2 regions of the Nonomuraea sp. NPDC001831 genome follow, and region 2 is predicted to be linked to the other one. Evidence: riboswitches for the same ligand, from Rfam matches in the RefSeq annotation. Region 2 holds a riboswitch; the other holds the start of a gene.
What was found. A riboswitch is a leader RNA that binds a small molecule or an ion and turns the genes downstream of it on or off. The one in region 2 is predicted to bind glycine.
Positions count from the first base shown of each region.

Region 1: another riboswitch for glycine. It lies ahead of gcvP (aminomethyl-transferring glycine dehydrogenase); the one in region 2 lies ahead of gcvT (glycine cleavage system aminomethyltransferase GcvT).

Region 1 is NZ_JBIATU010000006.1:172,935-188,454, forward strand. It holds gene ACFYYW_RS21430 (5'-3' exonuclease H3TH domain-containing protein) at 1-529, shown strand, start outside; gene menD (2-succinyl-5-enolpyruvyl-6-hydroxy-3-cyclohexene-1-carboxylic-acid synthase) at 519-2,180, opposite strand; gene ACFYYW_RS21440 (o-succinylbenzoate synthase) at 2,177-3,070, opposite strand; gene ACFYYW_RS21445 (AMP-binding protein) at 3,153-4,298, shown strand; gene ACFYYW_RS21450 (hypothetical protein) at 4,343-4,705, shown strand; gene ACFYYW_RS21455 (RNA polymerase sigma factor) at 4,876-6,213, shown strand; gene ACFYYW_RS21460 (hypothetical protein) at 6,403-6,801, opposite strand; gene ACFYYW_RS21465 (TetR/AcrR family transcriptional regulator C-terminal domain-containing protein) at 6,932-7,471, shown strand; gene ACFYYW_RS21470 (DUF5999 family protein) at 7,670-7,867, shown strand; gene ACFYYW_RS21475 (alpha/beta family hydrolase) at 7,824-8,459, opposite strand; gene ACFYYW_RS21480 (hypothetical protein) at 8,542-8,904, shown strand; gene ACFYYW_RS21485 (hypothetical protein) at 8,923-9,723, opposite strand; gene gcvP (aminomethyl-transferring glycine dehydrogenase) at 9,851-12,676, opposite strand; glycine riboswitch at 12,843-12,939, opposite strand; gene ACFYYW_RS21495 (MerR family transcriptional regulator) at 12,988-13,608, opposite strand; gene ACFYYW_RS21500 (bifunctional nuclease family protein) at 13,756-14,226, opposite strand; gene ACFYYW_RS21505 (MerR family transcriptional regulator) at 14,359-14,985, opposite strand; gene ACFYYW_RS21510 (FHA domain-containing protein) at 15,009-15,520, opposite strand, start outside.
Region 2 is NZ_JBIATU010000002.1:192,769-208,288, forward strand. It holds gene ACFYYW_RS06430 (extracellular solute-binding protein) at 1-445, opposite strand, end outside; gene ACFYYW_RS06435 (substrate-binding domain-containing protein) at 553-1,590, opposite strand; gene ACFYYW_RS06440 (DUF2264 domain-containing protein) at 1,714-3,651, shown strand; gene ACFYYW_RS06445 (FCD domain-containing protein) at 3,667-4,371, opposite strand; gene ACFYYW_RS06450 (glutamine synthetase family protein) at 4,496-5,866, shown strand; gene ACFYYW_RS06455 (aldehyde dehydrogenase family protein) at 5,876-7,219, shown strand; gene ACFYYW_RS06460 (3-oxoacyl-ACP reductase) at 7,222-7,986, shown strand; gene ACFYYW_RS06465 (gamma-glutamyl-gamma-aminobutyrate hydrolase family protein) at 7,983-8,672, shown strand; gene ACFYYW_RS06470 (M4 family metallopeptidase) at 8,895-11,189, shown strand; gene ACFYYW_RS06475 (M28 family peptidase) at 11,261-12,634, shown strand; glycine riboswitch at 12,918-13,015, shown strand; glycine riboswitch at 13,036-13,135, shown strand; gene gcvT (glycine cleavage system aminomethyltransferase GcvT) at 13,170-14,255, shown strand; gene gcvH (glycine cleavage system protein GcvH) at 14,252-14,641, shown strand; gene ACFYYW_RS06490 (L-serine ammonia-lyase) at 14,701-15,520, shown strand, end outside.

The DNA.
Region 1 (15,520 bases), on a different contig from region 2:
CCAGGCGCGGGGCGCCGTCGAGATCGTCACCGGCGACCGCGACCTGTTCCAGCTCGTCGACGACTCCCGCCCGGTCCGCGTCCTGTACACCGCGCGCGGCATCCGCAACCTGCAGTTCGTCGACGAGGCGTTCGTCACCGCCAAGTACGGCGTCCCCGGCCGCGCCTACGCCGACTTCGCCACCCTGCGCGGCGACCCCAGCGACGGCCTGCCCGGCGTGCCCGGCGTCGGCGAGAAGACGGCGGCGGCCCTGATCACCCGGTTCGGCTCGCTCGCCGCGCTGCTGGAGGCGCTCGACTCCGGGGTCACCGAGGGTTTCCCGGCCGGCAGCCGCAACCGCCTGGCCGCGGCCCGCGACTACCTCGACGCCGCGCCCGCCGTGGTCCAGGTGGCCTCCGACGCGCCGCTGCCCGCCGCCGACCTGACGCTGCCGGACAAGCCGCGCGACCCGGAGGCCCTGGTGGCCCTGGCCGACCGCTACGGCCTCGACAGCCCGCTCAACCGCCTGCTGGAGGCGCTCAGGAGCTGAGGAACTCCCGCACGGCGTCCTGGGCCGCCTCGCGCAGGCGGCCGTGCACGGCCGCGTTCTCCTCGCGGTCGGTGCGCACCTCCACCACCCGCGGCCCCTCGCCGCGCATGGCCTTGGACAGCTCGCTGACGTCCCCGAGCAGCGTGTACGGCGTCCCGCTCGCGGCGGCGGCGTAGGCCAGGTCCACGCCGTGCGGCGTGCCGAAGACCCGCTCGAACGGGTCGCGCACCGCCGCCTGCGGCAGCAGCGAGAAGATGCCGCCGCCGTCGTTGTTGACGACCACCATGCACAGGTCCGGTCTGGGCTCGCGGGGGCCGAGGATCAGCCCGTTCTGGTCGTGCAGGAACGACAGGTCGCCGAGCAGCGCGTACGAGGGCCCGTTGTGCGCCAGCGCGGCGCCCATGGCGGTGGACACCAGCCCGTCGATGCCCGAGGCGCCCCGGCTGGCCATCAGCCTGATGCCGCGCCGCGGCCGCATGAACTGGTCGAGGTCCCTGATCGGCATCGAGGAGCCGCAGAACAGCAGCGCGCCGTTGGGCAGCGCGTCGGCCAGGTCGCGGGCCAGGCGCGGCTCGGAGGTGCCGGAGACGTCGAGGACCGCGTCGAGGGCCGACCGGACGGCCGTGTCGGCCTGCCGCCAGGCGTGCAGCCAGCTGTCGTCGCCGGAGGCCACCGGGATCTCCACGGCCTGCGCGACCTGGGTGGCCGACCGGGTGGGGTCGGGCCAGCGGTCGAGGTCGGGGGCGACCACGATGTGCTCGTCCGTGCGCTTCAGCCACGACAGCAGCGGCCGCGACAACCCCGGCCGGCCCAGCGTGACGACCACGTCGGGGCGGTGGGAGTCGGCGAACTCGGGCGTGCCGAGCAGGTAGTGGTAGCTGGAGATGGAGTGGTCGCCGTAGCGGGCGCCGCCGTTGGGCTCCGACAGCACCGGCCAGCCGGCCATGCCGGCGGCGGCCACGTAACGCCGGACGTTGGCCGCGCCGTCGCCGACGACGAGCACGCCGCGCCTGGTGGGCGGGATGTGCAGGGCGATGGGCGGGGGCGCGACGCGGGCCCGCACCCAGGGGCCGTTCGCGCCGCCGTCGAGCGGTTCGGACCAGCTCGTGTCGCCGTCGGGGATCAGCGGCTCCCGGAAGGCCAGGTTGAGGTGCACGGGGCCGGGGTTGGCCGCCCCGGCGGCCCGCTGGTAGGCGCGGCAGGCCAGCGAACGCCAGTAGGCGACCATGCCGGGACGGTCTTCCGGCACGCCGACCTCGGCGAACCAGCGGACAGCGGTGCCGTACAGCTTGACCTGGTCGATCGTCTGGTTGGCGCCGGTGCCGCGCAGCTCGGGCGGACGGTCGGCGGTCAGGACGAGCAGCGGCACGCCCGACTCGTCGGCCTCGATCACCGCCGGATGGAAGTTGGCCGCGGCCGTGCCGGAGGAGCAGATCAGCGCCACCGGCCGCTCGGAGCGCTTGGCCAGGCCGAGCGCCAGGAAGGAGGCCGAGCGCTCGTCGATGCGCACGTGCAGGCGCACCCGCGACTCGGCGTGCAGCGCCAGGGCGAGGGGGGCCGAGCGGGAGCCGGGGGCGAGCACCACGTCGGTCAGGCCACAGCGCACCAGCTCGTCGACGAGCACCGTGGCCAGCGCGGTTGCGGGGTTCAAAGTGACGCCTCCTGCATCCGGCCGAGCCACTGGGGAGATTCAATCTCAAATTCCGACAAATGCTGAAAATTCACCGAGGGGCGGCGCACCGGGAGCCATCCGTCCACGGGCACCAGCGAGTCCTCCACCACGTCGCCGGCCAGCAACGACATCGTGCCCAGCCCGCACGCGTACGGCAGCGACGGCAGCGCCGCCGCCAGCGCGACCCCCGCGGCCAGCCCCACGGACGTCTCCACGGCGCTGGAGACCACGGCGGGCAGCCCGCACGACTCCACCACCCGCAGCGCGGCGCGCACCCCGCCCAGCGGCTGCACCTTGACCACCGCGATGTCGGCCGCCTCGGCCGCCCTGACCCGCAGCGGGTCCTCGGCACGCCGGATCGACTCGTCGGCCGCGATCGGCACGTCGACCGCCCTGCGCACCGCCGCCAGCTCCTCCAGGGTCGCGCACGGCTGCTCGGCGTACTCCAGGCCGAACCGGTCGAGCCGCTTGAGCCGGGTGACGGCCTCGTCGACCTCCCAGGCGCCGTTGACGTCGACCCTCAGCCGCCCGGACGGCCCCAGGGCGTCACGCACCGCCTCCACCCGCGCCAGGTCGTCGGCGAACGTCTGGCCGCGCTCGGCCACCTTGACCTTCGCCGTGCCGCAGCCGGAACGCCGCACCAGCTCGTGGGCCTGCTCGGCGTCGACCGCCGGGACGGTGGCGTTGACCGGGACGCGGTCGCGCACCGGCTCGGGCCACCCGTCGAAGGCGGCCTCACGGGCGCACGCCAGCCAGCGGGCGCACTCGCGCGGACCGTACTCGGGGAACGGGGAGAACTCGCCCCAGCCCGCCGGGCCGTGCAGCAGCACGCCCTCCCTGACGGTCTGCCCGCGAAACCGCGTCCGCATCGGAATCCGGAAGACCACGGGAGAACGCGTCACGACCCTACCCTGCACCTGTGTCCGACCTGTCGCCATTAACCTTACGAGCATGTGGAGGAACCCGTCGCATCCGGACCGTCCGCTGCATGCCATTGTGCAGCCTCCCGGCCCCGGCCTTCTCACCGCGATCCGCGACGCCCTCTCCGGCGACGGGCCGGCCGTCCTGCCGCTCCAGCCCGGTCACGAGCACCAGGTCCTGCAGGCTCTGCGGCCCACGCACGCCGGCGGCGAGCCGCGGCCCGGCGGCGAGGGCGTCCCGGGCGACGTGGCGGTGGTCATCGCCACCAGCGGAAGCACCGGCGCGCCCAAGGGCGTGCAGTTGTCGGCCTCCGCCCTGCGCGCCTCGGCGTCGGCGTCGCTGAGCAGGATCGGGGCCGCCGAGGGCGACCGGTGGTTGTGCTGCCTGCCCGTCTCCCACGTCTCCGGCCTGCAGGTGCTGGTCCGGGCCCTGCTGTCGGGCAGCGAGCCGATCATCCACCCCTCCTTCGACGTGCGGGCCGTGCTGTCCTCGGGCGCCCACCACGTCTCCCTGGTGCCGACGCAGCTCCACCGGCTGGTCGAGACGGGCGCCGACCTGTCGGTGTTCCGCACGATCCTGCTCGGCGGCGCGGCGCCCAGGGCGGGGCTGGTCGAGCGGGCCGTGGAGCTCGGCGCCCGGGTGGTCACCACGTACGGGATGAGCGAGACGTGCGGCGGCTGCGTTTACGACGGCCGCCCCCTTTACGATGTAGATCTCAAAATCGGCGAGGACGGCCTGATCAGGATCGCCGGGCCCGTGCTCTTCTCCGGCTACCGCTTCGCCGGGCGCACCGGCTTCGACGGCGACTGGTTCGTCACCTCCGACCTCGGCGAGCTCAGCGGCGGCCGGCTGCGCGTGCTCGGCCGGGCCGACGACGTCGTCAACACCGGCGGCGAGAAGGTCGTGGCCGCCGTGGTGAGCGCGGTGCTCGGCACGCATCCCGAGGTCGCCGACGTCGCCGTGGCCGGCCTGCCCGACCCGGAGTGGGGCGAGGCGGTCACGGCGTTCGTGGTGCCGGCCGACCCCGCCGCGCCGCCCACGCTGGCCGAGCTGCGCGCCTACTGCCGCGACCGGCTGCCCGCCCACGCCGCGCCCCGCGACCTGCGTCTCCTCCCCCGTCTGCCGCTGCTGCCCAACGGCAAGACCGATCTCGTACGGCTGCGTACAGGAACCTGACGCGGCGCGGCTGCGTCATAACGGGGAGAAGGAAGGGAGCCTTCATGAACCAGACCCGCAAGATGTGGGCGTCCGCGGCGGTCGTCGGCGTGATCGTCGTCGGTGGCGCGTCGGTCGCGGCGGCCGCCTCGGCGGGCAAGCTCGACGCCGTCGCCAGGGAGACCCGGGCCGTGGTCGACCAGCAGGTCGATCAGCAGGTCGACCAGGCAGCCGACGAGGCGGCCGAGCAGACGTCGCCGACCGGCCGTCCGGCGCCTTCGCCCGGCGACCCCGAGGGCGTCGTGGTCTCCACGGAGGTCAATCCCGATCCGCGCGAGGTCATCGACTACTGGACCGACAAGCGCATGGAAGAGGCCGAGCCGATGCCCATGCCGGAGGGGACCGGAAGCTTCGAGGTGGCGGAGTAGTTCCCGCCTTCCGGGGGTGGCGCGCCCTGTGGGCGTTCCGCCCCTTTTTCAGCCCTCCGGGAACAAATAGCGGTGGATGGCGTTATTGATACTGGTGCGCCGAGCGGAGTGACCACCGCCCCACCACAACCTGCCTGATCGCTTCGACTCCGTACGGAGGAGGTGTCCTCATGCCCAGAACCGCCGTGGCGACCCCACCCGCGACTCTCGACCAGCTCATTGAACGAGGGCGAGCCCAGGGTCACCTTTCTCTGGCGGAGCTGCGCGACGCGTTCGCCGAGGCCGGCATCAGCCCCTCTGAAGGCCGCACGATCCTGCGCGAGCTCTCGGAGGCCGGTGTGAGCCTGGCTGCCGAGAACGAGCCGTCGCTGGCCAAGACCGCCGCCAGAAAGACCACCCAGAAGACCGCGAGCAAGAGCGCCCCCAAGCCGAGGAAGGCTTCCGGGGCAAAGGCTACCGGCCGCACGGCCGCCGAGGCAAAAAACCCGGTGGACGGCAAGCCGGAGCACGAGGAGGACGTGGCCCCCGACGACCTCGAGCTGACGGCCGAGGACGCCGAGATCGAGAACGAGGCCATGGACCTGGACGACAACCAGTCCGTGATGGGCGACTCGGTCCACACGTACCTGAAGTCGATCGGCCGCCGTACCCTGCTCACCGCCGCCCAGGAGGTCGAGCTGGCCCGCCGGATCGAGGCTGGCCTGTACGCCGAGTACAAGCTGGAGACCGACCCCGACGTGCCGCCGTCCGTGCGCGACGACCTGCACCTGGTCATCGAGGACGGCCGGCAGGCCAAGGACCACATGCTGGAGGCCAACCTGCGCCTGGTGGTCTCGGTGGCCAAGAAGTACACCGACCGCGGCATGTCCCTGCTGGACGTCGTCCAGGAGGGCAACCTGGGGCTGATCAGGGCCGTGGAGAAGTTCGACTACACCAAGGGCTTCAAGTTCTCCACCTACGCCATGTGGTGGATCCGGCAGGCCATCCAGCGCGGCTTCGCCGACTCCGCCCGGACGATCCGGCTGCCCGTGCACGTGCTGGAGATGCTCTCCAAGCTGTCGCGGATCGAGCGGGACATGCACCAGAGGCTGGGCCGCGAGCCCACGCCCGAGGAGCTGGCCGTCGAGCTCGACAAGACGCCGGACCAGATCGAGGAGCTGCTGCGCACCAGCCGCCAGCCGATCTCGCTGAACGCGACCATCGGCGAGGACGGCGAGACCACGATCGGCGACCTCATCGAGGACGTCGACTCGCCGGAGGCGTCGGAGATCGTCGACCGCCAGCTGCTGGGCGACCAGCTGCGCGGCGTGCTCGACAACCTCTCGCCGCGCGAGGCGAAGATCATGGCCCTGCGGTTCGGCCTGGTGGACGGCAAGCCGCACACGCTGGACGAGATCGGCAAGCACCTCGGCCTGACCCGCGAGCGCATCCGCCAGCTGGAGAAGGAGTCGCTGTCGAAGCTGCGCCACCCGAGCAACACCCGCCCGCTGCTCGACTGGGCCAGCTGACCCGCACCGCCCCGGCCGCCGCCGTCAGCCCCTGACGGCGACGGCCCAGCAACGCGGACCCCGGCCGTCAGGACCTGACGGTGACGGGCCCGGAACGCGAGCCCCGGCCGTCAGGACCTGACGGTGACGGGCCCGGAACGCACGAAGAGCCCCGGCGCGCGCTGCGCCGGGGCTTTCGGGTGCCTTCGGTCAGACGGTGGCGGGCACCGGCCGGGGCACGCGCGGGATGCCCCACATGCGGTTCTCCTCGCGCAGCGTGCGCAGCCGGTCGACCTCGGCCGTCCACATGGCCCCGCGGGGGGTGGCCCTGGCCTTGCGGCGCGCGATGCGGTCGTCGTACGAGCGCACGCCGAACGTGGCCCGCTGCCCGGCCTCGGCGGCCCGCAGCGCCTCGGTCAGCGCGACGTCGAACGCCCGGCCCGCGGCCAGCAGCTCGATCTCGTCGGCCGCGGCCGCACGCAGGTCGCGCACGATCTGCTCGGCCTGCCTGGCCTTGTCAAGCAGCTGCGGGAAGCCCTTGGAGATCTCCTGGTCCGCGTGGTAGCGAACCTCGGCCTCCCGGCTCACCCGCGGACGGAAAAACGCCATCGACCCTGCCCTTCACGCAGTCTTTGCTGTTCAACCCACAAGGGTACGCCGTCCGACACCGCCTCCGAACACCGGGCGACGGACGGGGCCGCCCAGTAAGATGATCACCATGCCCGCAAAGAGACCTCCCGTGCCACTCTCCCGCGAGCGCATCATCGAGGCCGCACTCCACATCGCCGACAGCCAGGGGCTGCGCCGGCTCACCATGCGCCGGCTGGGCGACGCCCTGGAGGTGGAGGCCATGGCCATCTACCACCACCTGCCCCGCGGCAAGGAGGCGCTGATGGACGCGCTGGCCGAGCACGTCACGACCGTGCACGTGGAGCAGGCGGCCACCTGGCAGGAGACGGCCAGGGCGTGGTGCCGGGCGGGCCGGGAGCTGCTGCGCGAGCATCCGGGCGTGCTCGCCCTGGCGCTGACCAAGCCGCCCAAGGGCGCCACCACGGTGGCCATCAGGGAGCAGACCGAGCAACTGGCCGACGGCGGCCTGAGCGACGCCCCGGAGGCCGTGCGCGCGCTGCGGGCGTTCGTCTTCGGCAGCGTGGCGGTCGAAGTCCAGCAATCCGGATGGGCTGACCCAGAAGTCGATGAATGGGTCAGGAGGGACGAAAGAGCGGATGTCGACTTCGAAAGAGGGCTCGACGCTTTGCTCAAGGGGTTGCAAACGTAGTGCGCGTGTCGCGCTTGGCCCGTTATCCTGCATAAGGCACGCTGTGTCGAAGGTCACACGACCGGGGGATCCTCCTGTAACAGTCCGAACGGGCTATGTCGGACCGTGTGACACACGTCGCACACTTGCCAGAACAACAAACCCGAGCGGCTCCCGTCCCTCTCCCGGGAGCACCCACGAGATATCGGAGGCACGCCGATGTGCCCGCACGACCCGGCCTGTCCGTCTGCCGAGGCGCCGGACCGCGAGGCAGCACGCACCCTCGCATGCCACCCCGAGCAGGGGTGGAGCCTTCTCTGCAACGGCGTCGTCCTGTTCGAGGACACCGGGGAGCTGCTGCCCAGCGGCACCGTCATCGCGCCGCACCGGCCCGACCCCCTGGTGGGCGCCGCCTGACGGCGGCGTAGCCGCCGATCCACCGGGCCACGACCTCGCCCACCCGGGCGGGGTCCCGCTTCAGGTCGTGGCCCTCGCCCGGCAGCACCACCAGCCGGGTGCAGTCCGCGGGATCCGGCACTCCGAACGGATCCCGGTCCCCGTTGACCACCAGCACGTCGACCCCGGCCCCGCGCAGCTCCTCGGCCCTGGAACGCTCCGGCTTGCCGGGCGGGTGCAGCGGGAAGGCCAGCGCCACCACCGCCGCCGCGCCCACCGCCGAGGCCGTACGGCAGGCCACCCGGGCGCCGTTGCTCCGGCCGCCCTGCACCAGCGGCAGCCCCGGCCACCCGGCGCGCAACTCGCCCAGCACCGCTTCCCAGGCCTCGTCCTGCCGGGCGGCCGAGCCCGGCGCCCGCGCCCCCGCGACCCGGAACGCCTGCGACACCCTGGCCACGGTCGCGCCCACCCCGAGCGCGGCGTCGCGGACGGCCAGCAGGTCGGGCGCGTCCACTCCCCCGGCCGAGCCGTGGGTCAGCACCAGCAGCAGCCGGGCCTCGGCCGCCTCGTCGACCTGCACCAGCGCCGGCCCCCGCGGAGTCATGATCTCCATGGCAGCACCGTACCTGGGGAGGATCCGCCGTTGGCTCCCAGGTCTGATGACGGCGCGCCGGACAACCGGGATGATGGCTTTCATGTCAGAGATGCGCCCGATCCGGGACGACCTGCAGGCCACCCTCGACGCCCGCCGCGACCTCGGCCCCGACTACGAGGCCGCGCTCGTCGAGTCCTTCGTCGAACGGCTCGACGCCACCATCGCCGCCCGCGTCCAGGCCGAGCTGAGCGGCCAGGGCCTCGCCCCGGTCAAGGCCAAGGCGAAGCAGCGGCAGAACAACGGCGCCGCCATCATCCCCGTCGCGCTGGGCTCGATGGGCCTCGGCATCCCGCTGACCGCCATCGCGGCGGGCAACTCGGGGCTGGTCGGCCTGACGATCACGTGGCTGGCGATCGTCGCTATCAACGTGGCCGCCGCCGTGGCCATCATGCGCCGCGGCTGAGCCTTCCCCTCACGGCACTCAGGTGTCGCGGTGGAAACGCAACCGGACCTCGGCGGCCATGGTCCGGTCCTCGTGTTCGAGGCCGTAGGTCCACACCTGGCCGGCGTCCTCGGTGCGCCCGCGCAGCGGCAGCGTGCGCGCCAGCAGCTCGATGGCCAGCGCGCCCGTCTGGGGGTCGGCCCCGCTCTCGACGGCCTCGGCGAACTCGGCGCAGGCCAGTTCCAGGTGCGCGATGCCGAGCAGCACCCGCAGCCCCGGCAGCTCCCGCGCCGGGGCGAACTCCAGCGCGTCCAGCAGCAGCCCGGCGGCCTCCCCCGGGTCGCCGTACTCCAGCAGCGTCTCGGCGAGCTGCCGGGCCGCGTGCGCGGCGGCCTCGGCGTCGCCTGAGTCGAGGCTCGCGTCGAGGGCGGAGCGCAGCTCCTTGCCGGCCTCCTGGGGGCTGCCGGCCAGCCGGGCCAGCGCGAGGTGCGCCAGCGGGACGTAGGCCGGCGTGCCGACGCCGAGCACCGCCTGCCAGGCGGCCCTGGCCTGGTCGTCGCGGCCCTCGCGCTCGAACCCCTGGGCCAGGTGGCAGGCGGCCTGGGCGGCGTACTCGGGATGGCCGGTGGCCAGCGCGGTGCGGGCCGCGGCGCGGGCGGCCTCGGTGTCGCCGCGCTCGTCGAGCACCACGGCCAGCCCCACGGCCGCCTGGGCCCGGTCGGGGCTGTCGGGGTCGGCGACCAGCTCGGTCAGGATCGCCGCCGCACCCTCCAGGTCGCCCCCCTCGGCCAGGCGGCGGGCGGTGTCGAGGGGCGGGGTCTGCAGCTCTGAGAACGTCAAGAGAGCTCCTTCCGGCGACGGATCGCACCGAGCCTAACGGCTCGTCGCGATCATGTCTGCTCACTTGACGGTGCCGGACTGGGCCGGGTCCGGCGCGGGCCCCCGGGCGGGGACCCGCGCGGGCGGATCAGTCCTCGTACGCCTCCAGCGGCGGGCAGGAGCACACCAGGTTGCGGTCGCCGTACGCCTGGTCGATGCGGCGGACGGGCACCCAGTACTTGCCCTCGCGCAGCGAGGCCAGCGGGTAGGCCGCCTCGGTCCGCGAGTACGGGTGGGCCCACTCGTCGGCGGTGACCGACTCGGCCGTGTGCGGCGCGTTGCGCAGCGGGTTGTCGGTCTTGTCGTAGTCGCCGGAGGCCACCTTGGCGATCTCACCGCGAATGGCGATCATGGCGTCCACGAACCGGTCGAGCTCGTCCAGGTCCTCGCTCTCGGTCGGCTCGATCATCAGCGTCCCGGCCACCGGGAAGGACATGGTCGGCGCGTGGAAGCCGTAGTCGATCAGGCGCTTGGCCACGTCGTCGACGGTGACGCCGGTCTCCTTGGTGATCTGGCGCAGGTCCACGATGCACTCGTGGGCCACCAGGCCGCCGCGGCCGGTGTAGAGCACCGGGTAGTGCGGGGCCAGCCGCCGGGCCAGGTAGTTGGCCGACAGGATGGCCTGCTCGGTGGCCGCGGTGAGGCCCTCGGAGCCCATCATCCGCACGTACGCCCACGAGATCGGCAGGATGCCCGCCGAGCCGTACGGGGCCGCCGAGACCGGGCCGACCGGGCTGCCGTCGCGCAGCGGGTGGCCGGGCAGGTAGGCCGCCAGGTGGCCGCGGACCGCGACCGGGCCGACGCCGGGGCCGCCGCCGCCGTGCGGGATGCAGAACGTCTTGTGCAGGTTGAGGTGGGACACGTCGGCGCCGAACTCGCCCGGCTTGGCCAGGCCCACCAGGGCGTTGAGGTTGGCGCCGTCGACGTAGACCTGGCCGCCGGCCTCGTGCACCTTGGCGCACACCTCGGTGATCGACTCCTCGTACACGCCGTGCGTGGACGGGTACGTCACCATGATCGCGGCGAGCCTGTCGCGGTGCTTGGCGATCTTGGCGTCGAGGTCGGCCAGGTCGATGTTCCCGTCGCTGTCGCAGGCCACGACCACGACCCGCATGCCCGCCATGACGGCGCTGGCCGCGTTCGTGCCGTGGGCCGAGGACGGGATCAGGCACACGTCCCGCCCGGTGTCGCCGTTGGCCTGGTGGTAGGCGCGGATGGCCAGCAGGCCGGCGAACTCGCCCTGGGAGCCGGCGTTCGGCTGGATGGAGACGGCGTCGTAGCCGGTCACCTCGGCCAGCCAACCCTCCAGGGTGCCGATGAGCTCCCGGTAGCCCTCGGTCTGGGCCTCCGGCGCGTACGGGTGCACGCCGGCGAACTCCGGCCAGGTGATCGGCTCCATCTCGGTGGTCGCGTTCAGCTTCATCGTGCACGAGCCGAGCGGGATCATCGAACGGTCGAGCGCGATGTCCTTGTCCTGGAGCCTGCGCAGGTAGCGCAGCATCGCGGTCTCGGAGCGGTGGCTGTGGAAGACCGGGTGGGTCAGGTAGTCCGACTCGCGCAGCAGCCCGTCCGGCAGCGCGTCGGCCTCCAGCGCCACCTCCTCGCGCTCGACGCCGAAGGCGGCCCACACCTTGACCAGCTCGGCCGCGCCGGTCTTCTCGTCGCAGGCGATCGAGACGTGGTCGTCGTCGGCCTGCCACAGGTTGACGCCCCGCTCGGCGGCGGCGGCCACCACCTCGGCGGCCCTGCCGGGCACGCGGACGAGCACGGTGTCGAAGAACTCGCCGTGCACGACCTCCAGGCCGGCCTCGCGCAGCCCGCCGGCCAGCGCGACGGCGTGCCGGTGCACGCGGTGCGCGATCCGGCGCAGGCCCTCGGGGCCGTGGTAGACGGCGTACATGCCGGCGATCACGGCCAGCAGGACCTGGGCGGTGCAGATGTTGCTGGTGGCCTTCTCGCGGCGGATGTGCTGCTCGCGGGTCTGCAGGGCCAGCCGGTAGGCGGGGTCGCCGTCGACGTCGACCGACACGCCGACCAGGCGGCCGGGCATCTGCCGCTGCAGGCCCTCGCGTACGGACATGTAGGCCGCGTGCGGCCCGCCGAACCCGAAGGAGACGCCGAAGCGCTGGGAGGAGCCGACGGCGATGTCGGCGCCCAGCTCGCCGGGGGCGGCCACGAGCGTGAGGGCCAGCAGGTCGGCGGCGGCCACGACGAGCGCGCCCGCCTCGTGCGCCCTGGCGGCCACGTCGCGGAAGTCGCGCAGGCGGCCCGAGGCGCCCGGGTACTGGACGAGCACGCCGAAGCACTCGGGCAGCTCGCCGTCGAGGTCGTGCTCGACCAGCGTGATGCCGAGCGGCTCGGCGCGGGTGGCCAGCACGGCCTTGGTCTGGGGCAGCGTGTCGGCGTCGACGACGAACACGTCGCTCTTGGACTTGCCGGCCCGGCGGGCCAGCGTCATGGCCTCGGCCGCGGCGGTGGCCTCGTCCAGCAGGGAGGCGCCGGCGACGTCGAGGCCGGTCAGGTCGGAGACGACCGTCTGGAAGTTCAGCAGCGCCTCCAGGCGCCCCTGCGAGATCTCCGGCTGGTACGGCGTGTAGGCGGTGTACCAGCCCGGGTTCTCCAGCAGGTTGCGCCGGATGACGGCGGGCGTGACGGTGTCGTAGTAGCCCAGGCCGATCATGGAGGTCAGCACCCGGTTGCGGGAGGCCAGCGCGCGCAGCTCGGCGATGGCCTCGGTCTCGCTCGCGGCGGCCGGCAGCTTGAGCCGGTCCTTGACCCTGATGGCCTCGGGCACGGCCACGGCCACCAGATCGCCGACGGACTCGAAGCCCACGGCCTCGAGCATGCGCTGCTGCTCGGACTCCGATGGGCCGATGTGCCTGGACGAGAACGGCGGAGCGGACAGGTCGGTCATGGAGGTTGCCTCCCGAGGCTTGGAGACCGGCGCCAGGGCGCGGGCGAGTGCCGGATCTCCCCCTCTGTCATCGCGACGTCATCGCGACCTGAGAGCTTCACCCCACCGTGGGGCTTGCACCGTCGGTGAGGTGCGCCTGGCGGGCGCACCTGCTTTCCAGAGTTGCCTCACCCGAGCGGTACGGGATGCCTGAGAGATTCCGGGGAGGGTTGCTCCTTCGGCGCCCCAGGACCGAAGCCCAGGGACTCTCCCGCACGGGGTCATCAGCCTTACTCTGTCCTAGATTACTACGGTGTGTTCAGCGGTTCAGCTCACCCCGTGCGGCGTGCGCGACGCCGCTTGGCGAGCTCGTCAGCGGGATGGTCGGCCGGGACGGTGTCCTCGACCGCCGCCCGTTCCCCCGGCAGCTCCGCGAGGGAGCCCTCGACCTCTCGCCAGACCCGGCCGAGCGCGATGCCGAACACGCCCTGGCCGCCCTGGAGGAGATCGATCACCTCGTCGGCCGAGGTGCACTCGTAGACGCTGACACCGTCGCTCATGAGCGTGATCTGCGCGAGGTCGGCGACCCCGCGGTCACGCAGATGCTGCACGGCGGTGCGGATCTGCTGCAACGACACCCCGGTGTCGAGCAGCCGCTTGACGACCTTGAGCACCAGGATGTCGCGGAAGCTGTAGAGCCGCTGCGAGCCCGAGCCGTGCGCGGCTCTTATCGTGGGCTCGACCAGGCCCGTGCGCGCCCAGTAGTCGAGCTGCCTGTAGGTGATGCCGGCCGCCGAGCAGGCTGTGGGCCCGCGGTATCCGATGTCGTCGGGCACGGTCGCAGGCTGCTCGTCGAAGAGCAGGCCCTGCTCTCCGGCACGCTGCCGCGCGCTCTCGCGCCGCACCGGATCTTCCTGGCCGGCCGTCTTTCCCTCGCCGCTGCTGACCGCCACGCGGACCTCCGGCTTTCTCTCATCCCATGGCCTGATCTGGGGGTTCGTAAAGGGCGACCACGGGTTTCACTTGCACCGTAGGACCGTGACCATGCTCAGTCAACGATCCGGCTCGGCGCGTCGTGAAGCGTAAATGCACTGAAATACCTACCCCGCCCTGCCGAAGTCCTCGGGAGTGATCGTGTCAAGGAACTCCCTGAACTTCTCCACCTCGTCCTCCTGGTCGTCAGGGATGATCACACCGGCCTCCTGGACGACCTCTTCGCTGGCGAAGATGCGCGCGCCGGTGCGCAGCGCCAGGGCGATCGAGTCGGAGGGCCGGGCGCTGACCTCCACGCCGTTGGAGAACACCAGGTCGGCGAAGAAGATGCCGTCACGCAGGGCCACGATGTTGACCGCGCGCAGCCCGACGCCGAGCGCGCTCAGCACGTCCCTGAACAGGTCGTGCGTGAGCGGCCGGGGCGGCGGCTCCTCGGCCTGCGCCAGGGCGATCGCGGTCGCCTCGGTCATGCCGATCCAGATCGGAAGGAACCGTTCCCCGTGTGCCTCCTTGAGCAAGACGATCGGCTGATTTGTGGGCATCTCAACTCGAACGCCCACGACCTCCATCTGCAACACGGGCTGCTCCGTATTCGACCGGCCGGTCGCCCGGCACAGCTGTTGACTGGGTCGTTTCTGCTACACGCTTGTGTATTTCAACGTAACACCCGGCAGGCCTGGAATGTGCCCCGGCCTTCCAGCTCCGTGCCCTCAACGGCCCAGGACAGACCTGACGCCGAGGCGCACCAGGGAGGCGTGCAGGTCGAGCAGGAGGGTGGACAACTCCCTGGCGGCCTCGTCGGCCTCGCCGATGGCGCCGGGCGCGCGCCGCTTGAGTATGGGCGCGACGGTCTGCTCGACCAGCCCGCACTCCCGCTCGGCGGCGGCCTTGACCGCGCGCAGGTGGCGGGCGTGCAGGCCGAAACGGGCCAGGGCGCCGACGGTGCGCGCGATCTTCAGCGCCTCCTCGTCGTAGCGCCTGGCCACGGGGGCGAGCAGGCCGTAGTCCTCCAGCTCGGCGAGGGTCTCCTCGTCGATGCCGGCCGCCTCCAGCAGCTGGGCCCGGTCGTAGCGGATCTCCTGGGTCTGCTGCACCGCGCGCGGACGGCCGAAGCTCTCGGCCATCCTGTCCTTGATCACCCGCAGCGGCAGGTAGTGGTCGCGCTGCTCGGTCAGGATGAACCGCAACTGCTCGACGTGGAGATGGGTGAACTTGCGGTAGCCCGAGGGGCTGCGCTCGGGCTCGATCAGCCCCTCACCCTCCAAGAAGCGGATCTTGGACACGGTGACGTCGGGGAACTCGCCCTGCAGCAGGGCGAGCACCTCCCCGATGCTCATGTGCGAGCGTGCCGCCTGTGAGCTCATGCGCCGGCGTTGACCCTCATCAGGAAGACGAGGCGGAACTTGCCGATCTGCACCTCGTCTCCGGAGTGCAGGGGGACCTCCTCGATGCGCTCCCGGTTGACGTAGGTGCCGTTGAGGCTGCCCACGTCGCGTACGGAGAACTGGCCGCCGCGGTGGCGGTAGAACTCGACGTGGCGGCGCGAGACGGTGATGTCGTCGAGGAAGATGTCGCTCTCCGGGTGGCGCCCGGTCGTGGTGAGGTCCTTGTCCAGCCGGAACCGGCTGCCCTGGTTGGGCCCTCTGGTCACCGTGAGCAACGCCGTGCCGGGCGGGAGCTGTTCGACCAGCGCCCGTTCGGCCAGGAGCATGTCGCCTGTCTCAGCCTCGTACGCCTCGATTCCCGCGACCGAGATCGTCGACGTGGTGTCCCCGGAGACCTCGGGTCTGGTCAGCGGTGACCCACAGCGGGAACAGAAACGGGCATCCTCGGGGTTGGCGTGCCCGCACTGCGTGCAGTAGACGCTCGGCA
Region 2 (15,520 bases):
CCTGCGGCGCGGCGTCCATGGGCAGCGCCCACGCCTTGCCGCCCAGCTCGACCAGGCTGAAGACCTCGGCCGGGTACTTGGACTTGACGTCGGCCACGTCGGCCGAGATGTCCTGGAGGGCGCCCTGGTTCACGAAGTCGGGCAGCTGCGGGTACTCCACGGACATGACGTCGGGGGCGTTGCCGGCCTTGACGGCGTTGGAGAACTTGGCGTAGCCGCCCGCGTTGCCCGAGGGGATCTCCTCGTACTTGATCTGGACGTCCTTGTGTGACTTGTTGAAGGCGTCCACGACCTGCTGGGTGCCCTTCGCCCAGCCCCAGAAGGTGACCTCGGCGGGCTTGCCCGCCTCGCCCGCGGGCTGCGCCGGCTCCGTGCTGCCGCACGCGGCGGCGAGCAGGCTCATACCGGCCAGCAGTCCGGCAATGCCGGCGCTCTTGCGTCCCATCGATGGCTCCTCATCGCTTTCGATCGATAAGGCATCATTCGCTCATACTCGATCGGTTGTCTAGAGAGAGGCCACAAATCGATCAATAACGAAATGGATGCGTAACGTTACGGACGCGGCGCGACCGTGGATTCCCGGACCCTCAGCTCGGGCAGCAGCGCCACGTGCTGGGCAGGGCGCCGCGGGCCCTCCTGGATCCGGCTCACCAGCAGGTCGACGGCACAGCGGCCGACCGCGGCCTTGGGGGGCGCGACGGCCGTGAGCGGGGGGTCGCTGAGCGCCGCCACCTCGTCATCGTAGGCGACCAGCGACACCTCTTCGGGAATGCGCACCCCTGCCGTGCGCAGGTGCTGGACCAGCAGCAACGTGTCCTCGTCGTTGTGCACCAGCATGGCCGTGACCCCGCCCCTGATCGCCGCGACCACGTCGGCCACCTGCTCGCGCGAGGGCCCCTCCTGCGCGACGTCGAGGTGCACGGGCGCGGCCAGCCCCAGGTCGCGGACGGCGGCGAGGAACCCGTGCCGCACCCGGGGGGCCGTCGGACTGTCCCGCGAGACCATGGCCAGGCGCCGATGCCCGAGCTCGGCCAGGTGCCGCGCGCCGAGGAAGGCCCCGTGGGCGTGGTGGGAGGCCGCCGCGTCCAGCAGCGAGGCGGGCCCGCCCAGCTCGGCCCGCCGTTCGACGAGCACGGCCGGCACGCCCAGCTCGGCCAGCCAGCCCTCGTGCGAGGCGTCCGGCTGCCTGCTCGGGGTGAGCAGCAGGCCCTCGATGCCGGCCTCCACGAGCTGCCTGACCTGGGTGCGGTCCTCCTCGTCGTCGTAGCGCGAGACGCCGAGGACGAGCCGCGCGCCCAGCCGTTCCGCCTGCTCGCGGGCGCCCCTGATGACGGCCGGGTAGTAGTAGGTGGCCGAGGGCACCAGCATGCCGAGGGTGAGGGAGCGCTCCCTGGTGGCGGCGGGCGCGGACTCGGGCCGGGTGATGCCGCCGTGCACGCGGTTGACCAGGCCCTGGCCGGCCAGGTGCTCGACGTCCCTGCGCAGGGTGACCATCGAGACGTTGAGCCGGTCGACCAGCTCGGCCAGGCGTACGGAACCGCGCTCGCGCACCTCGCGCAGGATCAGTTCATGACGTTGTTCGGCGAACACCGCGACTCCTTCTGACTCGACCCTACGATCCTAGCGGGAAGTGCTTTCGTTTTTGAACGGATACTTTCGTTCGATCAGGATGCTAAGGTCCCGGCCGAGACCGGACGTCCCTTGGAGTGCCGCATGTTCCCGCTTCCGCCGGAGGATCGAACGCTCAGCCCGTACACCGGCTGGACCCGCGCCCATTGGGCGGCGGTGGCCGACGGGCTGCTGGCCGCGGTGGAACCGTACCGCTCCGCGGACGGCGCCGTGATCACGTTGCCGGGACGCGAGAGCTGGTCGCGCTGCGACGGCCTGGAGGGGTACGCGCGCACCTTCCTGCTGGCCGCCTTCCGGGTGGCCGGCGGCGGCCCCGAGGAGCTGCTGGCCCCGTACGCGCGCGGCCTGGAGTCCGGCCCCGGCGTCTGGCAGCCGATCGAGGACCGCACCCAGCCCATGGTCGAGGCGGCCTCGATCGCCCTGTCGCTCTGGCTGACCCGCGAGCGCCTGTGGGACCGCCTGTCCCCCGCCACCCGCGACCGCGTCGCCGCCTACCTGGCCGGGGCCCTGCGGCACGAGCCGGTGGACAACAACTGGTGGCTGTTCCCCGCCATGGTGGGCGGCTTCCTGTCGGCCGTCGGCCTGCACGCCGAGGAGGCCGGCGCGGCGGTGGAGCGCGGCCTGGCCCGCATCGAGCCCTGGTACGCCGGCGACGGCTGGTACGCCGACGGCGACAACCGCTCCTTCGACCACTACAACGGCTGGGCCATGCACCTCTACCCGGCCCTGCTGGCCCACCTGTCGGGCCAGGGCTCCCCCGGGCCCCGCCTGCGCCGCTTCCTGGAGAGCTACGCCCTCACCTTCGACCAGGACGGCCGCATGCTCTACCACGGCCGCTCCCTCACCTACCGCTTCGCCTCGGCGACCTCGCTCTTCGCCGGCGCCCTGCTGGACGCCACCCCGCTCTCCCCCGGCCAGACCCGCCGCATCGCCTCCGGCGTCCTGCGCCGGTTCCTCGACGAGGGCGCGCTCTCCCCCGAGGGGCTGCTCACGCTCGGCTGGCACGGCCCGCACGAGCCGTCGCTGCAGTCCTACTCCGGCTCGGCGTCGCCGTACTGGGCGTCGAAGGCGTTCCTCGGGCTGCTGCTGCCGGCCGGCCACCCGGTGTGGACGGCGCCCGAGGAGCCCGGCCCCACCGGCCTCGCCGCGCTGCCCGGCCCAGGACTGGTCGTCCAGCACACCGGCGACGTCGCCCGCCTGCTCAACCACGGCAGCCAGCACCACCCCGGCGACCCCCTGTACGACCGCTACGCCTACTCCACCCGCACCGCGCCGACCACGGGCGTCCCCGACAACCACTTCGGCGTGGTCGGCCCGGACGGCACGGTCGCCGGGCGCGGCACGATCACGCCGCGGGGTGCGGGCTCGGCGGGCGACCTGGCGTGGGCCGCGTCGGCGGGCGCCGGCGTGGAGAGCCTGAGCGTGGTCAGGGGGGCCGTCGAGGTGCGCGTCCATCGGGTCGCGCCGGGCTCGGCAGTGCGGCAGAGCGGCTGGGCGCTCGTCGCGGCCGCCGACCGGGGCGACCTGGCCTATACGACCGACCTGGTCGACCGTGCCTATCCGGCCGACCCGACCGACCCGGCCGACCCGGCCGACCCGGCCGACCCGGCCGACCCGGCCGACCCGGCCGACCCGGCCGACCCGGCCGACCCGGCCGACCCGGCCGACCCGGCCTACCTGGCCGACCCGGTCGGCGGGCCCGGCGCCCGGGTCCGGGACGGCGACGGGCTGGTCTCCGAGCTGGTCGCGGTGCGCGGCTACAGCCGGGCCCACGTCGCCGACGACCCCGAGGGCAGCGCCTTCGGAGCCCCGGCGGCCGTGCCCGTGCTGGAGGGGGTCGCGGCGGACGGCTGGGCGGTCAGCGCCGCCGTCCTGAGCAGCGCCCCGGCCGGCGCGGCGTCGGCGGCGGGCGACGACATCACGCCGAGCGTGCCGACGGCGGCGGTGACGGCTGACGAGATCACGCTGACCTGGCCCGACGGCACCCGCCACACCTTCCACGTCCGCGCCCCGGCCGCCTGACATCCCCGCCCACGCTCAGGCCAGGAAGGCGCGGAGGAGGGCTGCCGTGCCCTCCAGGTGCTCGGCCATGGCCCGGCGTGCCGCGTCCGGGTCGCCGGCCAGGATGGCGTCCACGATGGCCCGGTGCTGGGCGGCCGCGTGCTCGATGTTCACCTGGAGCATCGGGATCGCGTTCAGCAGGTCGCTCACCCGGGAGCGGGCGTCGGCGCACGTCGCCGCGAGCAGCGTCGAGCCGGTCAGCTCGGCGATCGACAGGTGGAAGGCCGTGTCCAGGCGCCGGTAGTCCTCCAGGGGCGCCGCGTCCAGCTCGGCGAGCCGGCGCAGCAGCACCTCCCGCTGGGCGGGGGCCGGCCCGGCCGCGGCCAGCACCTGCGCCGCCCCGCACTCGACCGCCAGCCGGAACGTCAGCGCGTCCGACAGCTCGGCCACGCCCATGTCGGCCACCGCCTGCCGCAGGTCGCCCGCGTCGGGCCGCGGCGGGACATAGGTGACGAACGCGCCGCCGTACCGGCCGCGCCGCACGTCGAGGTAGCCGGCGTCCTGAAGGGCGCGGATGGCCTCGCGCAGGGTGACCCTGCTGATGCCCAGCCGCACGGCGAGCTCGCGCTCGGGCGGCAGCTTGTCGCCGTACGCCACCACGCCCAGTTTGATCGCCTGGAGCAGCCGTTCCACGGTCTCCTCGAAGGCGTTTCCCGCCCTTACCGGGCGGAGCACTGTCATCAAACGCGCCGAATCGTCCAAGGTGTCCTCAGGTCTTGACAAGCGATCCCGGCATGCACATCAATGGTCTGAGACTAGCCCAATCAACGGGAAAGCGCTTCAGAGCAGATCGGAGCGACCTAGGGTGAGCGAACCAGCGGGCAACGGATTCCTGTCCGTCGAGGAACTGCGGGGCGAGGTCGCCTCCGGCCGGATCGACACGGTGCTGCTCGCCGTCGCCGACATGCAGGGCAGGTTGCAGGGCAAACGGCTCTCCGCCCGCTACTTCCTGGACGAGGTGCTGCACCACGGCTCCGAGGGCTGCAACTACCTGCTCGCCGTCGACGTGGACATGAACACCGTCTCCGGCTACGACATGTCCTCCTGGGACCGCGGCTACGGCGACTTCGCGATGAAGCCCGACCTGTCCACCCTGCGCCGGGTCCCCTGGCAGGACGGCACCGCCCTGGTCATGGCCGACCTGGCCTGGGAGGAGGGCGGCGAGGTCACCGCCTCGCCGCGGCAGATCCTGCGCCGCCAGCTCGCCCGTCTGGCCGAGCGGGGCCTGGCCGCGTACGTGGGCACCGAGCTGGAGTTCGTCGTCTACGACGACAGCTACGAGGACGCCTGGCGGCGCGCCTACCGCGACCTGACCCCCGCCAACCTCTACAACGTCGACTACTCCCTCCTCGGCACCGCCCGCGTCGAGCCGCTGCTGCGGCGCATCAGGCGCGACATGGAGGGCGCCGGCATGTACGTCGAGTCGGCCAAGGGCGAGTGCAACCTCGGCCAGCACGAGATCGCCTTCCGCTACGACGAGGCCCTGCGCACCTGCGACAACCACTCGATCTACAAGAACGGCGCCAAGGAGATCGCCGCCCAGGAGGGCCGCTCGATCACCTTCATGGCCAAGCCGAACCAGCGCGAGGGCAACTCCTGCCACATCCACATCTCACTGCGCGGCCTCGACGGCGGCCTGGCGATGGCGGGCGAGGGGCCGTACGGGCTCTCGCCGCTCGGCGCGCGCTTCATCGCCGGGCAGCTCGCCCGCATGCGCGAGCTCACCCTGCTGTACGCGCCCAACGTCAACTCCTACAAGCGTTACGTGCCCGGCAGTTTCGCGCCGACCGCCGTCAAGTGGGGCGTCGACAACCGCACCTGCTCCCTGCGGCTGGTGGGCCACGGGCCGTCGCTGCGGGTGGAGAACCGGGTGCCGGGCGGGGACGTCAACCCGTACCTGGCGGTGTCGGCGCTGATCGCGGCCGGGCTGGACGGCATCGACCGGGAGCTGCCGCTGGAGGACGCCTTCACGGGCAACGCCTACGACTCCGGCGCCGAGACCGTGCCCCACACGCTGCGGGACGCGCTCGCCCTGTTCGAGGGGTCGAAGCTGGCCAGGGAGGCGTTCGGCGACGACGTGGTCGAGCACTACGCGAACAACGCCCGCGTGGAGCTGGCCGCCTTCGACGCGGCGGTGACGGACTGGGAGCTGTTCCGTGGTTTCGAGCGAATGTGACGGTAGGGCATGAGGATCGTTAATCCGGCGACGGAAGAGGTCGTCGCCGAGGTCGAGCCGGCCGACGCGGCCGAGGTCGACCGGGCGGTGGAGCGGGCCGCGAAGGCGTACCGGAGCTGGCGGGAGGTGGCGCCGGGCGACCGGGCGCGGCTGCTGCGCCGCTTCGCCGACCTGGTGGACGCTCACGGCGAGGAGCTGGCCCGGCTGGAGCTGGACAACGCCGGGCACCCGATCGGCAACGCGCGCTGGGCGGCCGGGGCCGTCCGTGACGTGCTGCACTTCTACGCCGCCGCCCCCGAGCGCAACCACGGCAAGCAGATCCCGGTGCCCGGCGGCGTGGACGTCACGTTCCAGGAGCCGCTGGGCGTGGTGGGCGTCATCGTGCCGTGGAACTTCCCGATGCTGATCATGTCGTGGGGCGTCGCCCCGGCGCTGGCGGCGGGCAACACGGTGATCGTCAAGCCGGCGGAGTGGACTCCGCTCACGGCGCTGCGGCTGGCCGAGCTGGCCCTGGCGGCGGGCCTCCCCGAGGGGGTGCTCCAGGTGCTGCCCGGGGAAGGGGAGGTCGCGGGGGCCCGGCTGGTCGAGCACCCCGGCGTGGCCAAGATCGTGTTCACCGGCTCGACCGAGGTGGGCAAGGAGATCGCCGCGAAGGCGGCGGCGCAGGTCAAACGGGTGACGCTGGAGCTGGGCGGCAAGTCCGCGAACATCGTCTTCGCCGACTCAGATCTCGAAAAAGCAGCAAAAACCGCCCCTTATGCGGTCTTCGACAACTCCGGCCAGGACTGCTGCGCCCGCTCGCGCATCCTCGTCCAGGCCGAGGTGTACGACGAGTTCCTGGAACGCCTGTCGGCGGCGGTGCGCGGCGTCAAGGTGGGCGACCCGCTCGACGAGTCCACCGAGATGGGCCCGCTGATCAGCGCCGAGCACCTGGAACGCGTCCGCGGCTTCGTCGAGGGCACGCCCTACCTCCAGGGCGACTGCCCGCAGGGCAAGGGCTACTGGTTCCCGCCGACCGTGCTCACCTCCAAGGTCACCGACCGCGCCTTCACCGAGGAGATCTTCGGCCCGGTCGTGTCGGTGGTGCCGTTCACCGACGAGGCCGAGGCCGTGCGCATCGCCAACGACACCCCGTACGGGCTGAGCGGGTCCATCTGGACGCGCGACGTCGGGCGGGCGCTGCGGGTGGCCCGCGCGGTGGAGTCGGGCGCCCTGTCGGTGAACTCGCACTCCTCGGTGCGCTACTGGACCCCGTTCGGCGGCTTCAAGCAGTCCGGCCTCGGCCGGGAGCTCGGCCCGGACGCCTTGACGGCCTTCACCGAGACCAAGAACGTCTTCATTTCCTGGGAGTGACAGTGCAGCGTTTGCAGGACCGGGTGACCGTCATCACCGGCGCGGGCAGCGGCATCGGGCTGGCCACGGCGCGCAGGTTCGCGCAGGAGGGCGCGAAGGTCGTCTGCGTCGACATCGACGAGGAGGCCGGGGCCAAGGCCGCGGGCGAGGTCGGCGGCCTCTTCGTCAAGGCCGACGTGACCAGCGAGGACGACGTCGTCCGGATGTTCGCCACGGCCCACGAGACCTACGGCAGCGTGGACGTCGCCTTCAACAACGCCGGCATCTCGCCGCCCGACGACGACTCGATCCTGGAGACCGGCCTGGACGCCTGGCGCCGCGTCCAGGAGGTGAACCTGACCAGCGTGTACCTGTGCTGCAAGCACGCCATCCCGTACATGCGGCGGCAGGGCAAGGGGGCGATCATCAACACCGCGTCGTTCGTGGCGGTGATGGGGTCGGCCACGTCGCAGATCTCGTACACGGCCTCCAAGGGCGGCGTGCTGGCGATGTCGCGCGAGCTGGGCGTGCAGTTCGCTCGCGAGGGCATCCGGGTCAACGCGCTGTGCCCCGGGCCGGTGAACACGCCGCTGCTGCAGGAGCTGTTCGCCAAGGACCCCGAGCGGGCCCAGCGGCGGCTGGTGCACGTCCCGGTGGGCCGCTTCGCCGAGGCGTCGGAGATCGCCGCCGCCGTGGCGTTCCTGGCCAGCGACGACGCCTCCTTCATCACGGGGGCCGAGTTCCTGGTGGACGGCGGCATCTCCGGCGCGTACGTGACGCCGCTGTGACCCGTCCGGTCATCGGCGTCACGACGTACGTCGAGCCCGCCCGGTTCACCGTGTGGGACCTGCCCGTCGCGCTGCTGCCGTACATGTACGTCGAGAAGATCGTCCAGGCCGGCGGGCAGCCCGTGCTGCTGCCGCCGGCCGGCGATCCCGCCCAGGTCGTGGGGCGGCTCGACGGTCTCGTCCTGGCCGGCGGCGGCGACGTCGACCCGGCCAGGTACGGCCGGGCGGCGCACGAGTGCACCGGCTACGTCCGGGAGTTCCGGGACGAGGCCGAGTTCGCCCTCCTGGCGGCGGCCCTGGAGGCCGGGCTGCCGTTCCTGGGCATCTGCCGCGGGCTGCAGGTGCTCAACGTGCTGCTCGGCGGCACCCTGCACCAGCACCTGCCCGACGTGACCGGGCACACCGGCCACTCCCCCGCGCCCGGCGAGTTCGGCCACCTGCCGGTCACGCCCGTGCCCGGCAGCTGCCTGGCCGAGGTGCTCGGCACGGACCCGGTGGCGGTCCCGCACTACCACCACCAGGCGATCGACCGGCTCGCCCCCGGGCTCACGGTCACCGCCACGGCCGGCGACGGGACGATCGAGGCGGTGGAGCTCGACTCCGGCGGCTTCGCGGCAGCGGTCCAGTGGCACCCGGAGGCGGGCGAGGGACTGACGCTCTTCGAGGCGTTCACCGCGGCCTGCTGAGACCGTTACTGGAAAGCTTCTTTACCTTTTCTACGCCCTAAAATCCCGCGAAATCCCAGCTCAGAGGGCCATATCACCACGTTATAGGAAATTTGTTGGGTACCGGGTCGCGCCATCCCGGTGTCACCCTGTGTTCATCCCCAGCCGGCCGGGGCTCTTCCACTCCACACCCCCCTGAGGAGCCAGAGAGTGAACCCCAAACTCAGGTTGGGGGCTGCCGCAATGCTCGCGCTAGCCCTGACCACCAGCTCGCTGGTGGGCGCCACGAGCGCCACAGCCCAAGCGTCGCAGGTGGCCGATCCTCCCAGCCCCGACGAGCGCAGGAACGCGATCGCCACCGCACACAACGCGATCCTGGCCGACTCGGCGGCATTGCTGGCATCCGAGCAGGACACGTTCACGCTGACGTCGACCGTCGAAGGCGTCCGCGGCCTGCAGTACCTGACCTACGCCCGTAAGCACGCGGGCCTGCCCGTCTACGGCGGCGACGTGGTCGTCGCCACGGACGCCTCCGGCGCGGTGGTCGACACGGTCGCCACCGGGCAGCGCACGAAGATCGGGATCGGCACGAAGGCGAAGGTCACCGCGGCCCAGGCCGCCGTGACGGCCAGGGCCAAGGTGGCCAGGGTCGAGACCGTCGCCACGCCGGTGCTGTCCGTGCACGCCACCACGACGACCCCGCGGCTGGCCTGGGAGGTGCTCGTCACCGGCGCCAACGCCACCGGTCACGAGACCAAGCTCCACGTCTACGTGGACGCCCTGACCGGCAAGGTCATCGACGACTGGGACGAGGTGCGCGACGGCACCGGCAACAGCTACTACGTCGGCACCGTCACCATCGACACCAGCCCGTCGTACACGATGCGCGACCCCCGCAGGAGCGGTGTGGCATGCGGCGGCCAGAACGGCACGCCGTACACGAAGACCACCGACACCTGGGGCAACGGCTCCGGCACGAACCTGGAGACCGCCTGCGTCGACGCCCTGTACGCCGCGCAGCGGGAATGGGACATGCTGAGCGCCTGGCTCGGCCGCAACGGCATCAACGGCCAGGGCGGCGGCTACCCGGCCCGCGTCGGCCTGGCCGACGTCAACGCCTACTGGAACGGCCAGTACGGCTCCTTCGGCCACAACTCCGCCAACTCCCAGCAGCTCACGTCGATGGACGTGGTCGGCCACGAGTTCGGCCACGGCATCTTCCAGTTCACCAGCGGCGGCTCGGGCAGCGGCAACGAGACCGGCGGCATGAACGAGTCCACCGGCGACATCTTCGGCGCGCTCACCGAGGCGTACGCCAACAACCCGAACGACCCGCCGGACTACCTGGTCGGCGAGGAGGTCAACCTCTCGGGGTCCGGGCCGATCCGCAACATGTACAACCCGTCGGCCCTCGGCCACCCGAACTGCTACAGCGCCTCCATCCCCAACACCGAGGTGCACGCGGCGGCCGGCCCGCAGAACCACTGGTTCTACCTGGTGGCCGAGGGCACCAACCCCTCGGGCAAGCCCGCCAGCACCCGCTGCGACAACGGCGCCGCTATCACCGGCATCGGCATCCGCAAGGCCGGTGAGGTGTTCATGTCCGCGCTGAACACGAAGACCCAGCCGTGGACGCACGCCAAGGCCAGGGTCGCCACCCTCCAGGCCGCCAAGACCCTGTACCCGGGCAGCTGCACCGAGTTCAACGTGGTCAAGAACGCCTGGGACGGCGTCAGCGTACGGGCCCAGTCCGGCGAGCCGACCTGCACCCAGGGCAGCAACGACTTCTCGGTCAACCTGAACCCCGCCTCCGGCAGCGTCACTCCCGGCCAGAGCACCACGACCACGGTGAGCACCACCGTGACCGGCGGCTCGGCGCAGTCGATCACCCTGCGGACCGGCACCCTGCCGGCCGGCGTGACCGCCTCGTTCAGCCCGGCCACCATCACCGCGGGGCAGAGCTCGACGCTGACGATCACCACCTCGGCGAGCAGCCCGCAGGGCACCCACTCGATCGCCATCACGGCCGACGGCGCCGACGTGGACCGCCAGGCCACCTACAACCTGCAGATCGGGCAGAGCTCGCCGAACGACTACTCCTTCGGCGTGACCCCGTCGTCGGCCTCGGTGCAGGCCGGTCAGTCGGCCACCGCCACGGTCAGCACGCAGGTCACCGCCGGCCAGGCGCAGAGCATCGCCCTGTCGGCGAGCAACGTGCCCGCGGGCGTGACGGTCAGCTTCAGCCCGTCCACGATCACCGCCGGGCAGTCGTCCACGGTGACGTTCGCGACCACGAGCGGCGTGACGCCCAGCACGTACACGATCAGCCTGAACGCCGACGGCGCGAGCGCCGACCACTCGGCCTCCTTCAGCCTGACGGTGGGCGGCGGCCAGGGCACCACGTGGCAGACGTACACGGCCTACACGGCCGGACAGACCGTCACCTACCAGGGCACCAGCTACCGCTGCCTGCAGGCGCACACCAGCCTGCCGGGCTGGGAGCCGCCCAACACCCCTGCCCTCTGGCAGCCGGTCTAAGTCGCACGACCTGGGCGGCCACGCCGGGGTGGCCGCCCAACCCCCTTGAGGAGCCACAGAACGTGAACGCCATGCTCAGGCTGGGCGCCGCGGCCACCGCCGCGTTGGCCCTGACCCTCACCACGCCGGCCGGACCGGCCGGCGCCGCCGCCGACCCCGCGCCCGACATCCCCGTCGCGAACGTGACGGCGCATCTGAGCCAGTTGCAGTCCATCGCCACGAGCAACGGCGGCAACCGCGCCTCGGGCAGGCCGGGCTTCACCGCCTCGATGAACTACATCAAGGGCAAGCTGGACGCGGCCGGCTTCACCACCCGCGTGCAGAACTTCAGCGGCGGCAGCAACCTGATCGCCGACTGGCCGGGCGGCCCGGCCAACCAGACCGTGATGCTCGGCGCCCACCTCGACAGCGTCGCGGCCGGCCCCGGGATCAACGACAACGGCTCCGGCTCGGCCGCGCTCCTGGAGAACGCCCTCACCCTCGCCGCCCGCAAGCCCACCCTCACCAAGCACGTGCGGTTCGGCTGGTGGGGCGCCGAGGAGGCGGGCATGGTCGGGTCCAGGTACTACGTGCAGAACGGCGGCGCGAGCGGCGTCGAGGTGTACCTGAACTTCGACATGATCGCCTCGACCAACGCCGGCTACTTCGTCTACGACGACGACGCGGCGATCCAGCGCACCTTCAACGACTACTTCGCCACCATCGGCCTGCAGACCGAGGGCGACAGGGAGGGCGACGGCCGCAGCGACCACGCCTCGTTCAAGAGCGCGGGCGTCCGGGTCGGCGGCCTGGCCACGGGGGCCGGGGCGGTCAAGAGCTCGGCCCAGGCCGCCAAGTGGGGCGGCTCGGCCGGGCAGGCGTTCGACCGCTGCTACCACAGCGCCTGCGACAGCTACCCGAGCGCCATCAACACCACGGCGCTCGACCGCAACTCCGACGCCATCGCGTACGCCATATGGAAGCTCGCCGTGGGCACCAGCACGCCCACGGAGAACGACTACTCGATCTCGGTGACCCCGTCGTCGGCATCGGTCCAGGCCGGTCAGTCGGCTACCGCGGCGGTCAGTACCCAGGTCACGTCCGGCCAGGCGCAGAGCGTCGCGCTCTCCGCCGGGAACGTGCCGAGCGGGGTCACCGTCTCCTTCAGCCCGTCCACGGTGCAGGCGGGCCAGTCGTCCACCGTCACGATCGCCACCACCAGCGGCGTCGCGGCGGGGACGTACACCATAGGGATCAACGGCGACGGGACGACGGCGGACCACTCCGCGTCCTTCACCCTGACCGTCGGAGGGGACGGCCAGGGCACCACCTGGACGGCCTACAAGTCGTACACGGCCGGAGACGTCGTCACCTACCAGGGGGTCAGCTACCGCTGCCTCCAGGCGCACACCAGCCTGCCGGGCTGGGAGCCGCCGAACGTGCCCGCCCTCTGGGCACGGGCCTGATCCGGCCTGACCTCAGGGTCTGATCCTCGGACCTGATCCACGGGCCTGATCCACGGGCCCGAGCCCCGCGCGGGCCGATCACCGCCGGCCCGCCCCGAGCTGCCGCGTGCGAGCTGACCTGCCATGACCGGCTCGCGCGCGGCCACCAACGCGGCCGCGACCCCGCCTCTCCGGGGCCGCGGCCGCTTTTCGCTGTGTGCGGGATGTCGCGGATGCGGCGGATGGCGGAGGGCGAAGCGCGACAACACCCCCATGACGGCACTAGGCTGACGGACATCACCGGCGAAACCGTGCGGGAGAGCACCCTGACAGCCGGTCAGGGTCCCTGAAGGAGCAAGCCCTCCCCGCGAACCTCTCAAGGCAAAGGACCGCGCGGCAGCCCTGTAAGGCGTTCTTACGGGGAGGTGACCTCTGGAAAGCAGGCCCTCGGGGCCTCGCCGAAGGTGAAAGTCCGGCAAAACTCGGGCGAAGCTCTCAGGCATCCATGACAGAGGGGGAGGATGCTGGCATCCAATCCTGTCCTGAGGTGCGACAAATGTCCCGACCTACGCCGCTACGAGACGTCCACGAGGCCCTAGGCGCCACGCTGACCGACTTCGCCGGATGGCTCATGCCGCTCCGGTACGGCAGCGAGTCGGCGGAGCACAAAGCCGTCCGCGAGGCGGCCGGGCTGTTCGACCTCTCGCACATGGGCGAGATCTTCCTGACCGGTCCGCAGGCCGCAGAGGCCCTCGACTACGCGCTGGTCGGTCACCTGTCGGCGCTCGCGCCCGGCCGGGCCAGGTACACGATGATCGTGGACGAGCGCGGCGGGGTGCTCGACGACCTCATCGTCTACCGGCTGGCGGACGAGGAGTTCATGGTGGTGGCCAACGCCTCGAACTCCGACAAGGTCGCGGATGAGCTGAAAAATCGTACTAAGTCGTATGACGTGGCGGTCGATGACCGCTCCCAGCAGTACGCCCTCATCGCGATCCAGGGCCCGAAGGCCCAGGAGATCCTGGCCACGCTCACCGACGCCGACCTCGACAATCTCAAGTACTACGCGGGCCTGCCCGGCGTGGTCGACGGCCGCCAGGCGCTCATCGCCCGCACCGGCTACACCGGCGAGGACGGCTTCGAGCTGTTCGTCGCCAACCAGGACGCCGTGCCGCTCTGGCGCGCCCTGGAGGCCGCGGGCGAGCCGCACGGGCTGCGGGCCGCCGGTCTGTCCAGCCGCGACACCCTCAGGCTGGAGGCCGGCATGCCGCTCTACGGCAACGAGCTGAGCTCCGACCTGACCCCGTTCGACGCGGGGCTGGGCAGAGTGGTGAAATTCGACAAGCCCGGTGACTTCGTCGGCAGGGCGGCACTGGAGGCGGTCAAGGACGACCAGCCCCGCCGCCGCCTCGTCGGCCTGGTCGCCCAGGGCCGCCGGGTGCCGCGTCACGGCTACCCGGTCACCCGCGACGGCGCCGTCGTCGGCGAGGTCACCAGCGGTGCGCCCTCCCAGACCCTGGGCAAGCCCATCGCGATGGCCTACGTGGACGCCGGGGCCGACACAGGTCTGGCCGTGGACATCCGGGGCAGCCATGAACCTATGGACCTGGTCGAGCTGCCCTTCTACAGGAGGAACAAGTGAGCAACATCCCTGACGACCTGAACTACACCAAGGAGCACGAGTGGGTGTCGGGCGTGGACGACGGCATCACCGTGACCGTCGGCATCACGGCCTTCGCCGCCGAGGCTCTTGGTGACGTCGTCTTCGTGCAGCTCCCCGAGGTCGGTTCGACCGTCGAGGCGGGTGACTCGGTCGGCGAGGTGGAGTCCACCAAGTCGGTGAGCGAGATCTACGCGCCGGTCGGCGGCGAGATCGTCGAGGTGAACTCGGCCGTGGCCGACGACCCGTCGCTGGCCAACAGCGACCCGTACGGCGACGGCTGGATGTTCCGCGTCCGCATGGAGGGCGACGCGGAGGACCTGCTGTCCGCCGAGGAGTACACGGCGCTCACCTCAGGCGAGTCCTGACATCAACGCCGGGGCCCGCGGCGGGCCCCGGCACTTCCTGAACTGAAGGGCGCCCATCAATGGCGATCAGCGTCTTCGACCTCTTCAAGATCGGCATCGGACCGTCCAGCTCCCACACGGGCGGCCCGATGGCCGCCGCGCACAAGTTCGCCCGCGGGCTGCACGACGACGGCCTGCTCCCCCGCGTGGCCCGCGTCGAGGTCATCCTGTACGGCTCGCTCGGCCTGACCGGCAAGGGCCACGGCAGCGACAAGGCGGTGCTGCTCGGCCTGTCCGGTGAGAAGCCGGAGCTGGTCGACGTCGACTCCGTCGACGCCCGCCTGGCCGAGATGCGCGCCTCGGGCACGGTCAAGCTCTACGGCGAGCACGAGATCCCCTTCGTCGTGGGCCAGGACCTCGTCTTCGAGCGCAAGATCTCCCTGCCCGAGCACCCCAACGGCATGCGCTTCACCGCCCGCGACGAGCAGGGCGGGACCGTGCGCGAGAAGGTCTACTTCTCCGTGGGCGGCGGCTTCGTCGTGGACGAGAAGGCCACCGGCGCCGACCGCATCAAGCCCGACGACACCGTCCTGCCCTACCCGTTCGCCTCGGGCGAGGAGCTGCTCAAGCACTGCTCGAACACCGGCCTGTCGATCTCCGCCCTGATGCTGGAGAACGAGAAGGCGTTCGGGCGCACCGAGGAGGAGATCCGCGCGGGCATCCTCAACCTGTGGCGCGTGATGTCGGAGTGCGTGCGGCGTGGCATCAGCAAGGAGGGCGTGCTGCCCGGCGGCCTGAAGGTCAAGCGCCGGGCCAACCAGCTCCACCGGCGGCTGCAGGCCGAGTCGGCCGAGAAGGACCCGCTGCAGGCGATGGACTGGGTGGCGCTGTTCGCCCTGG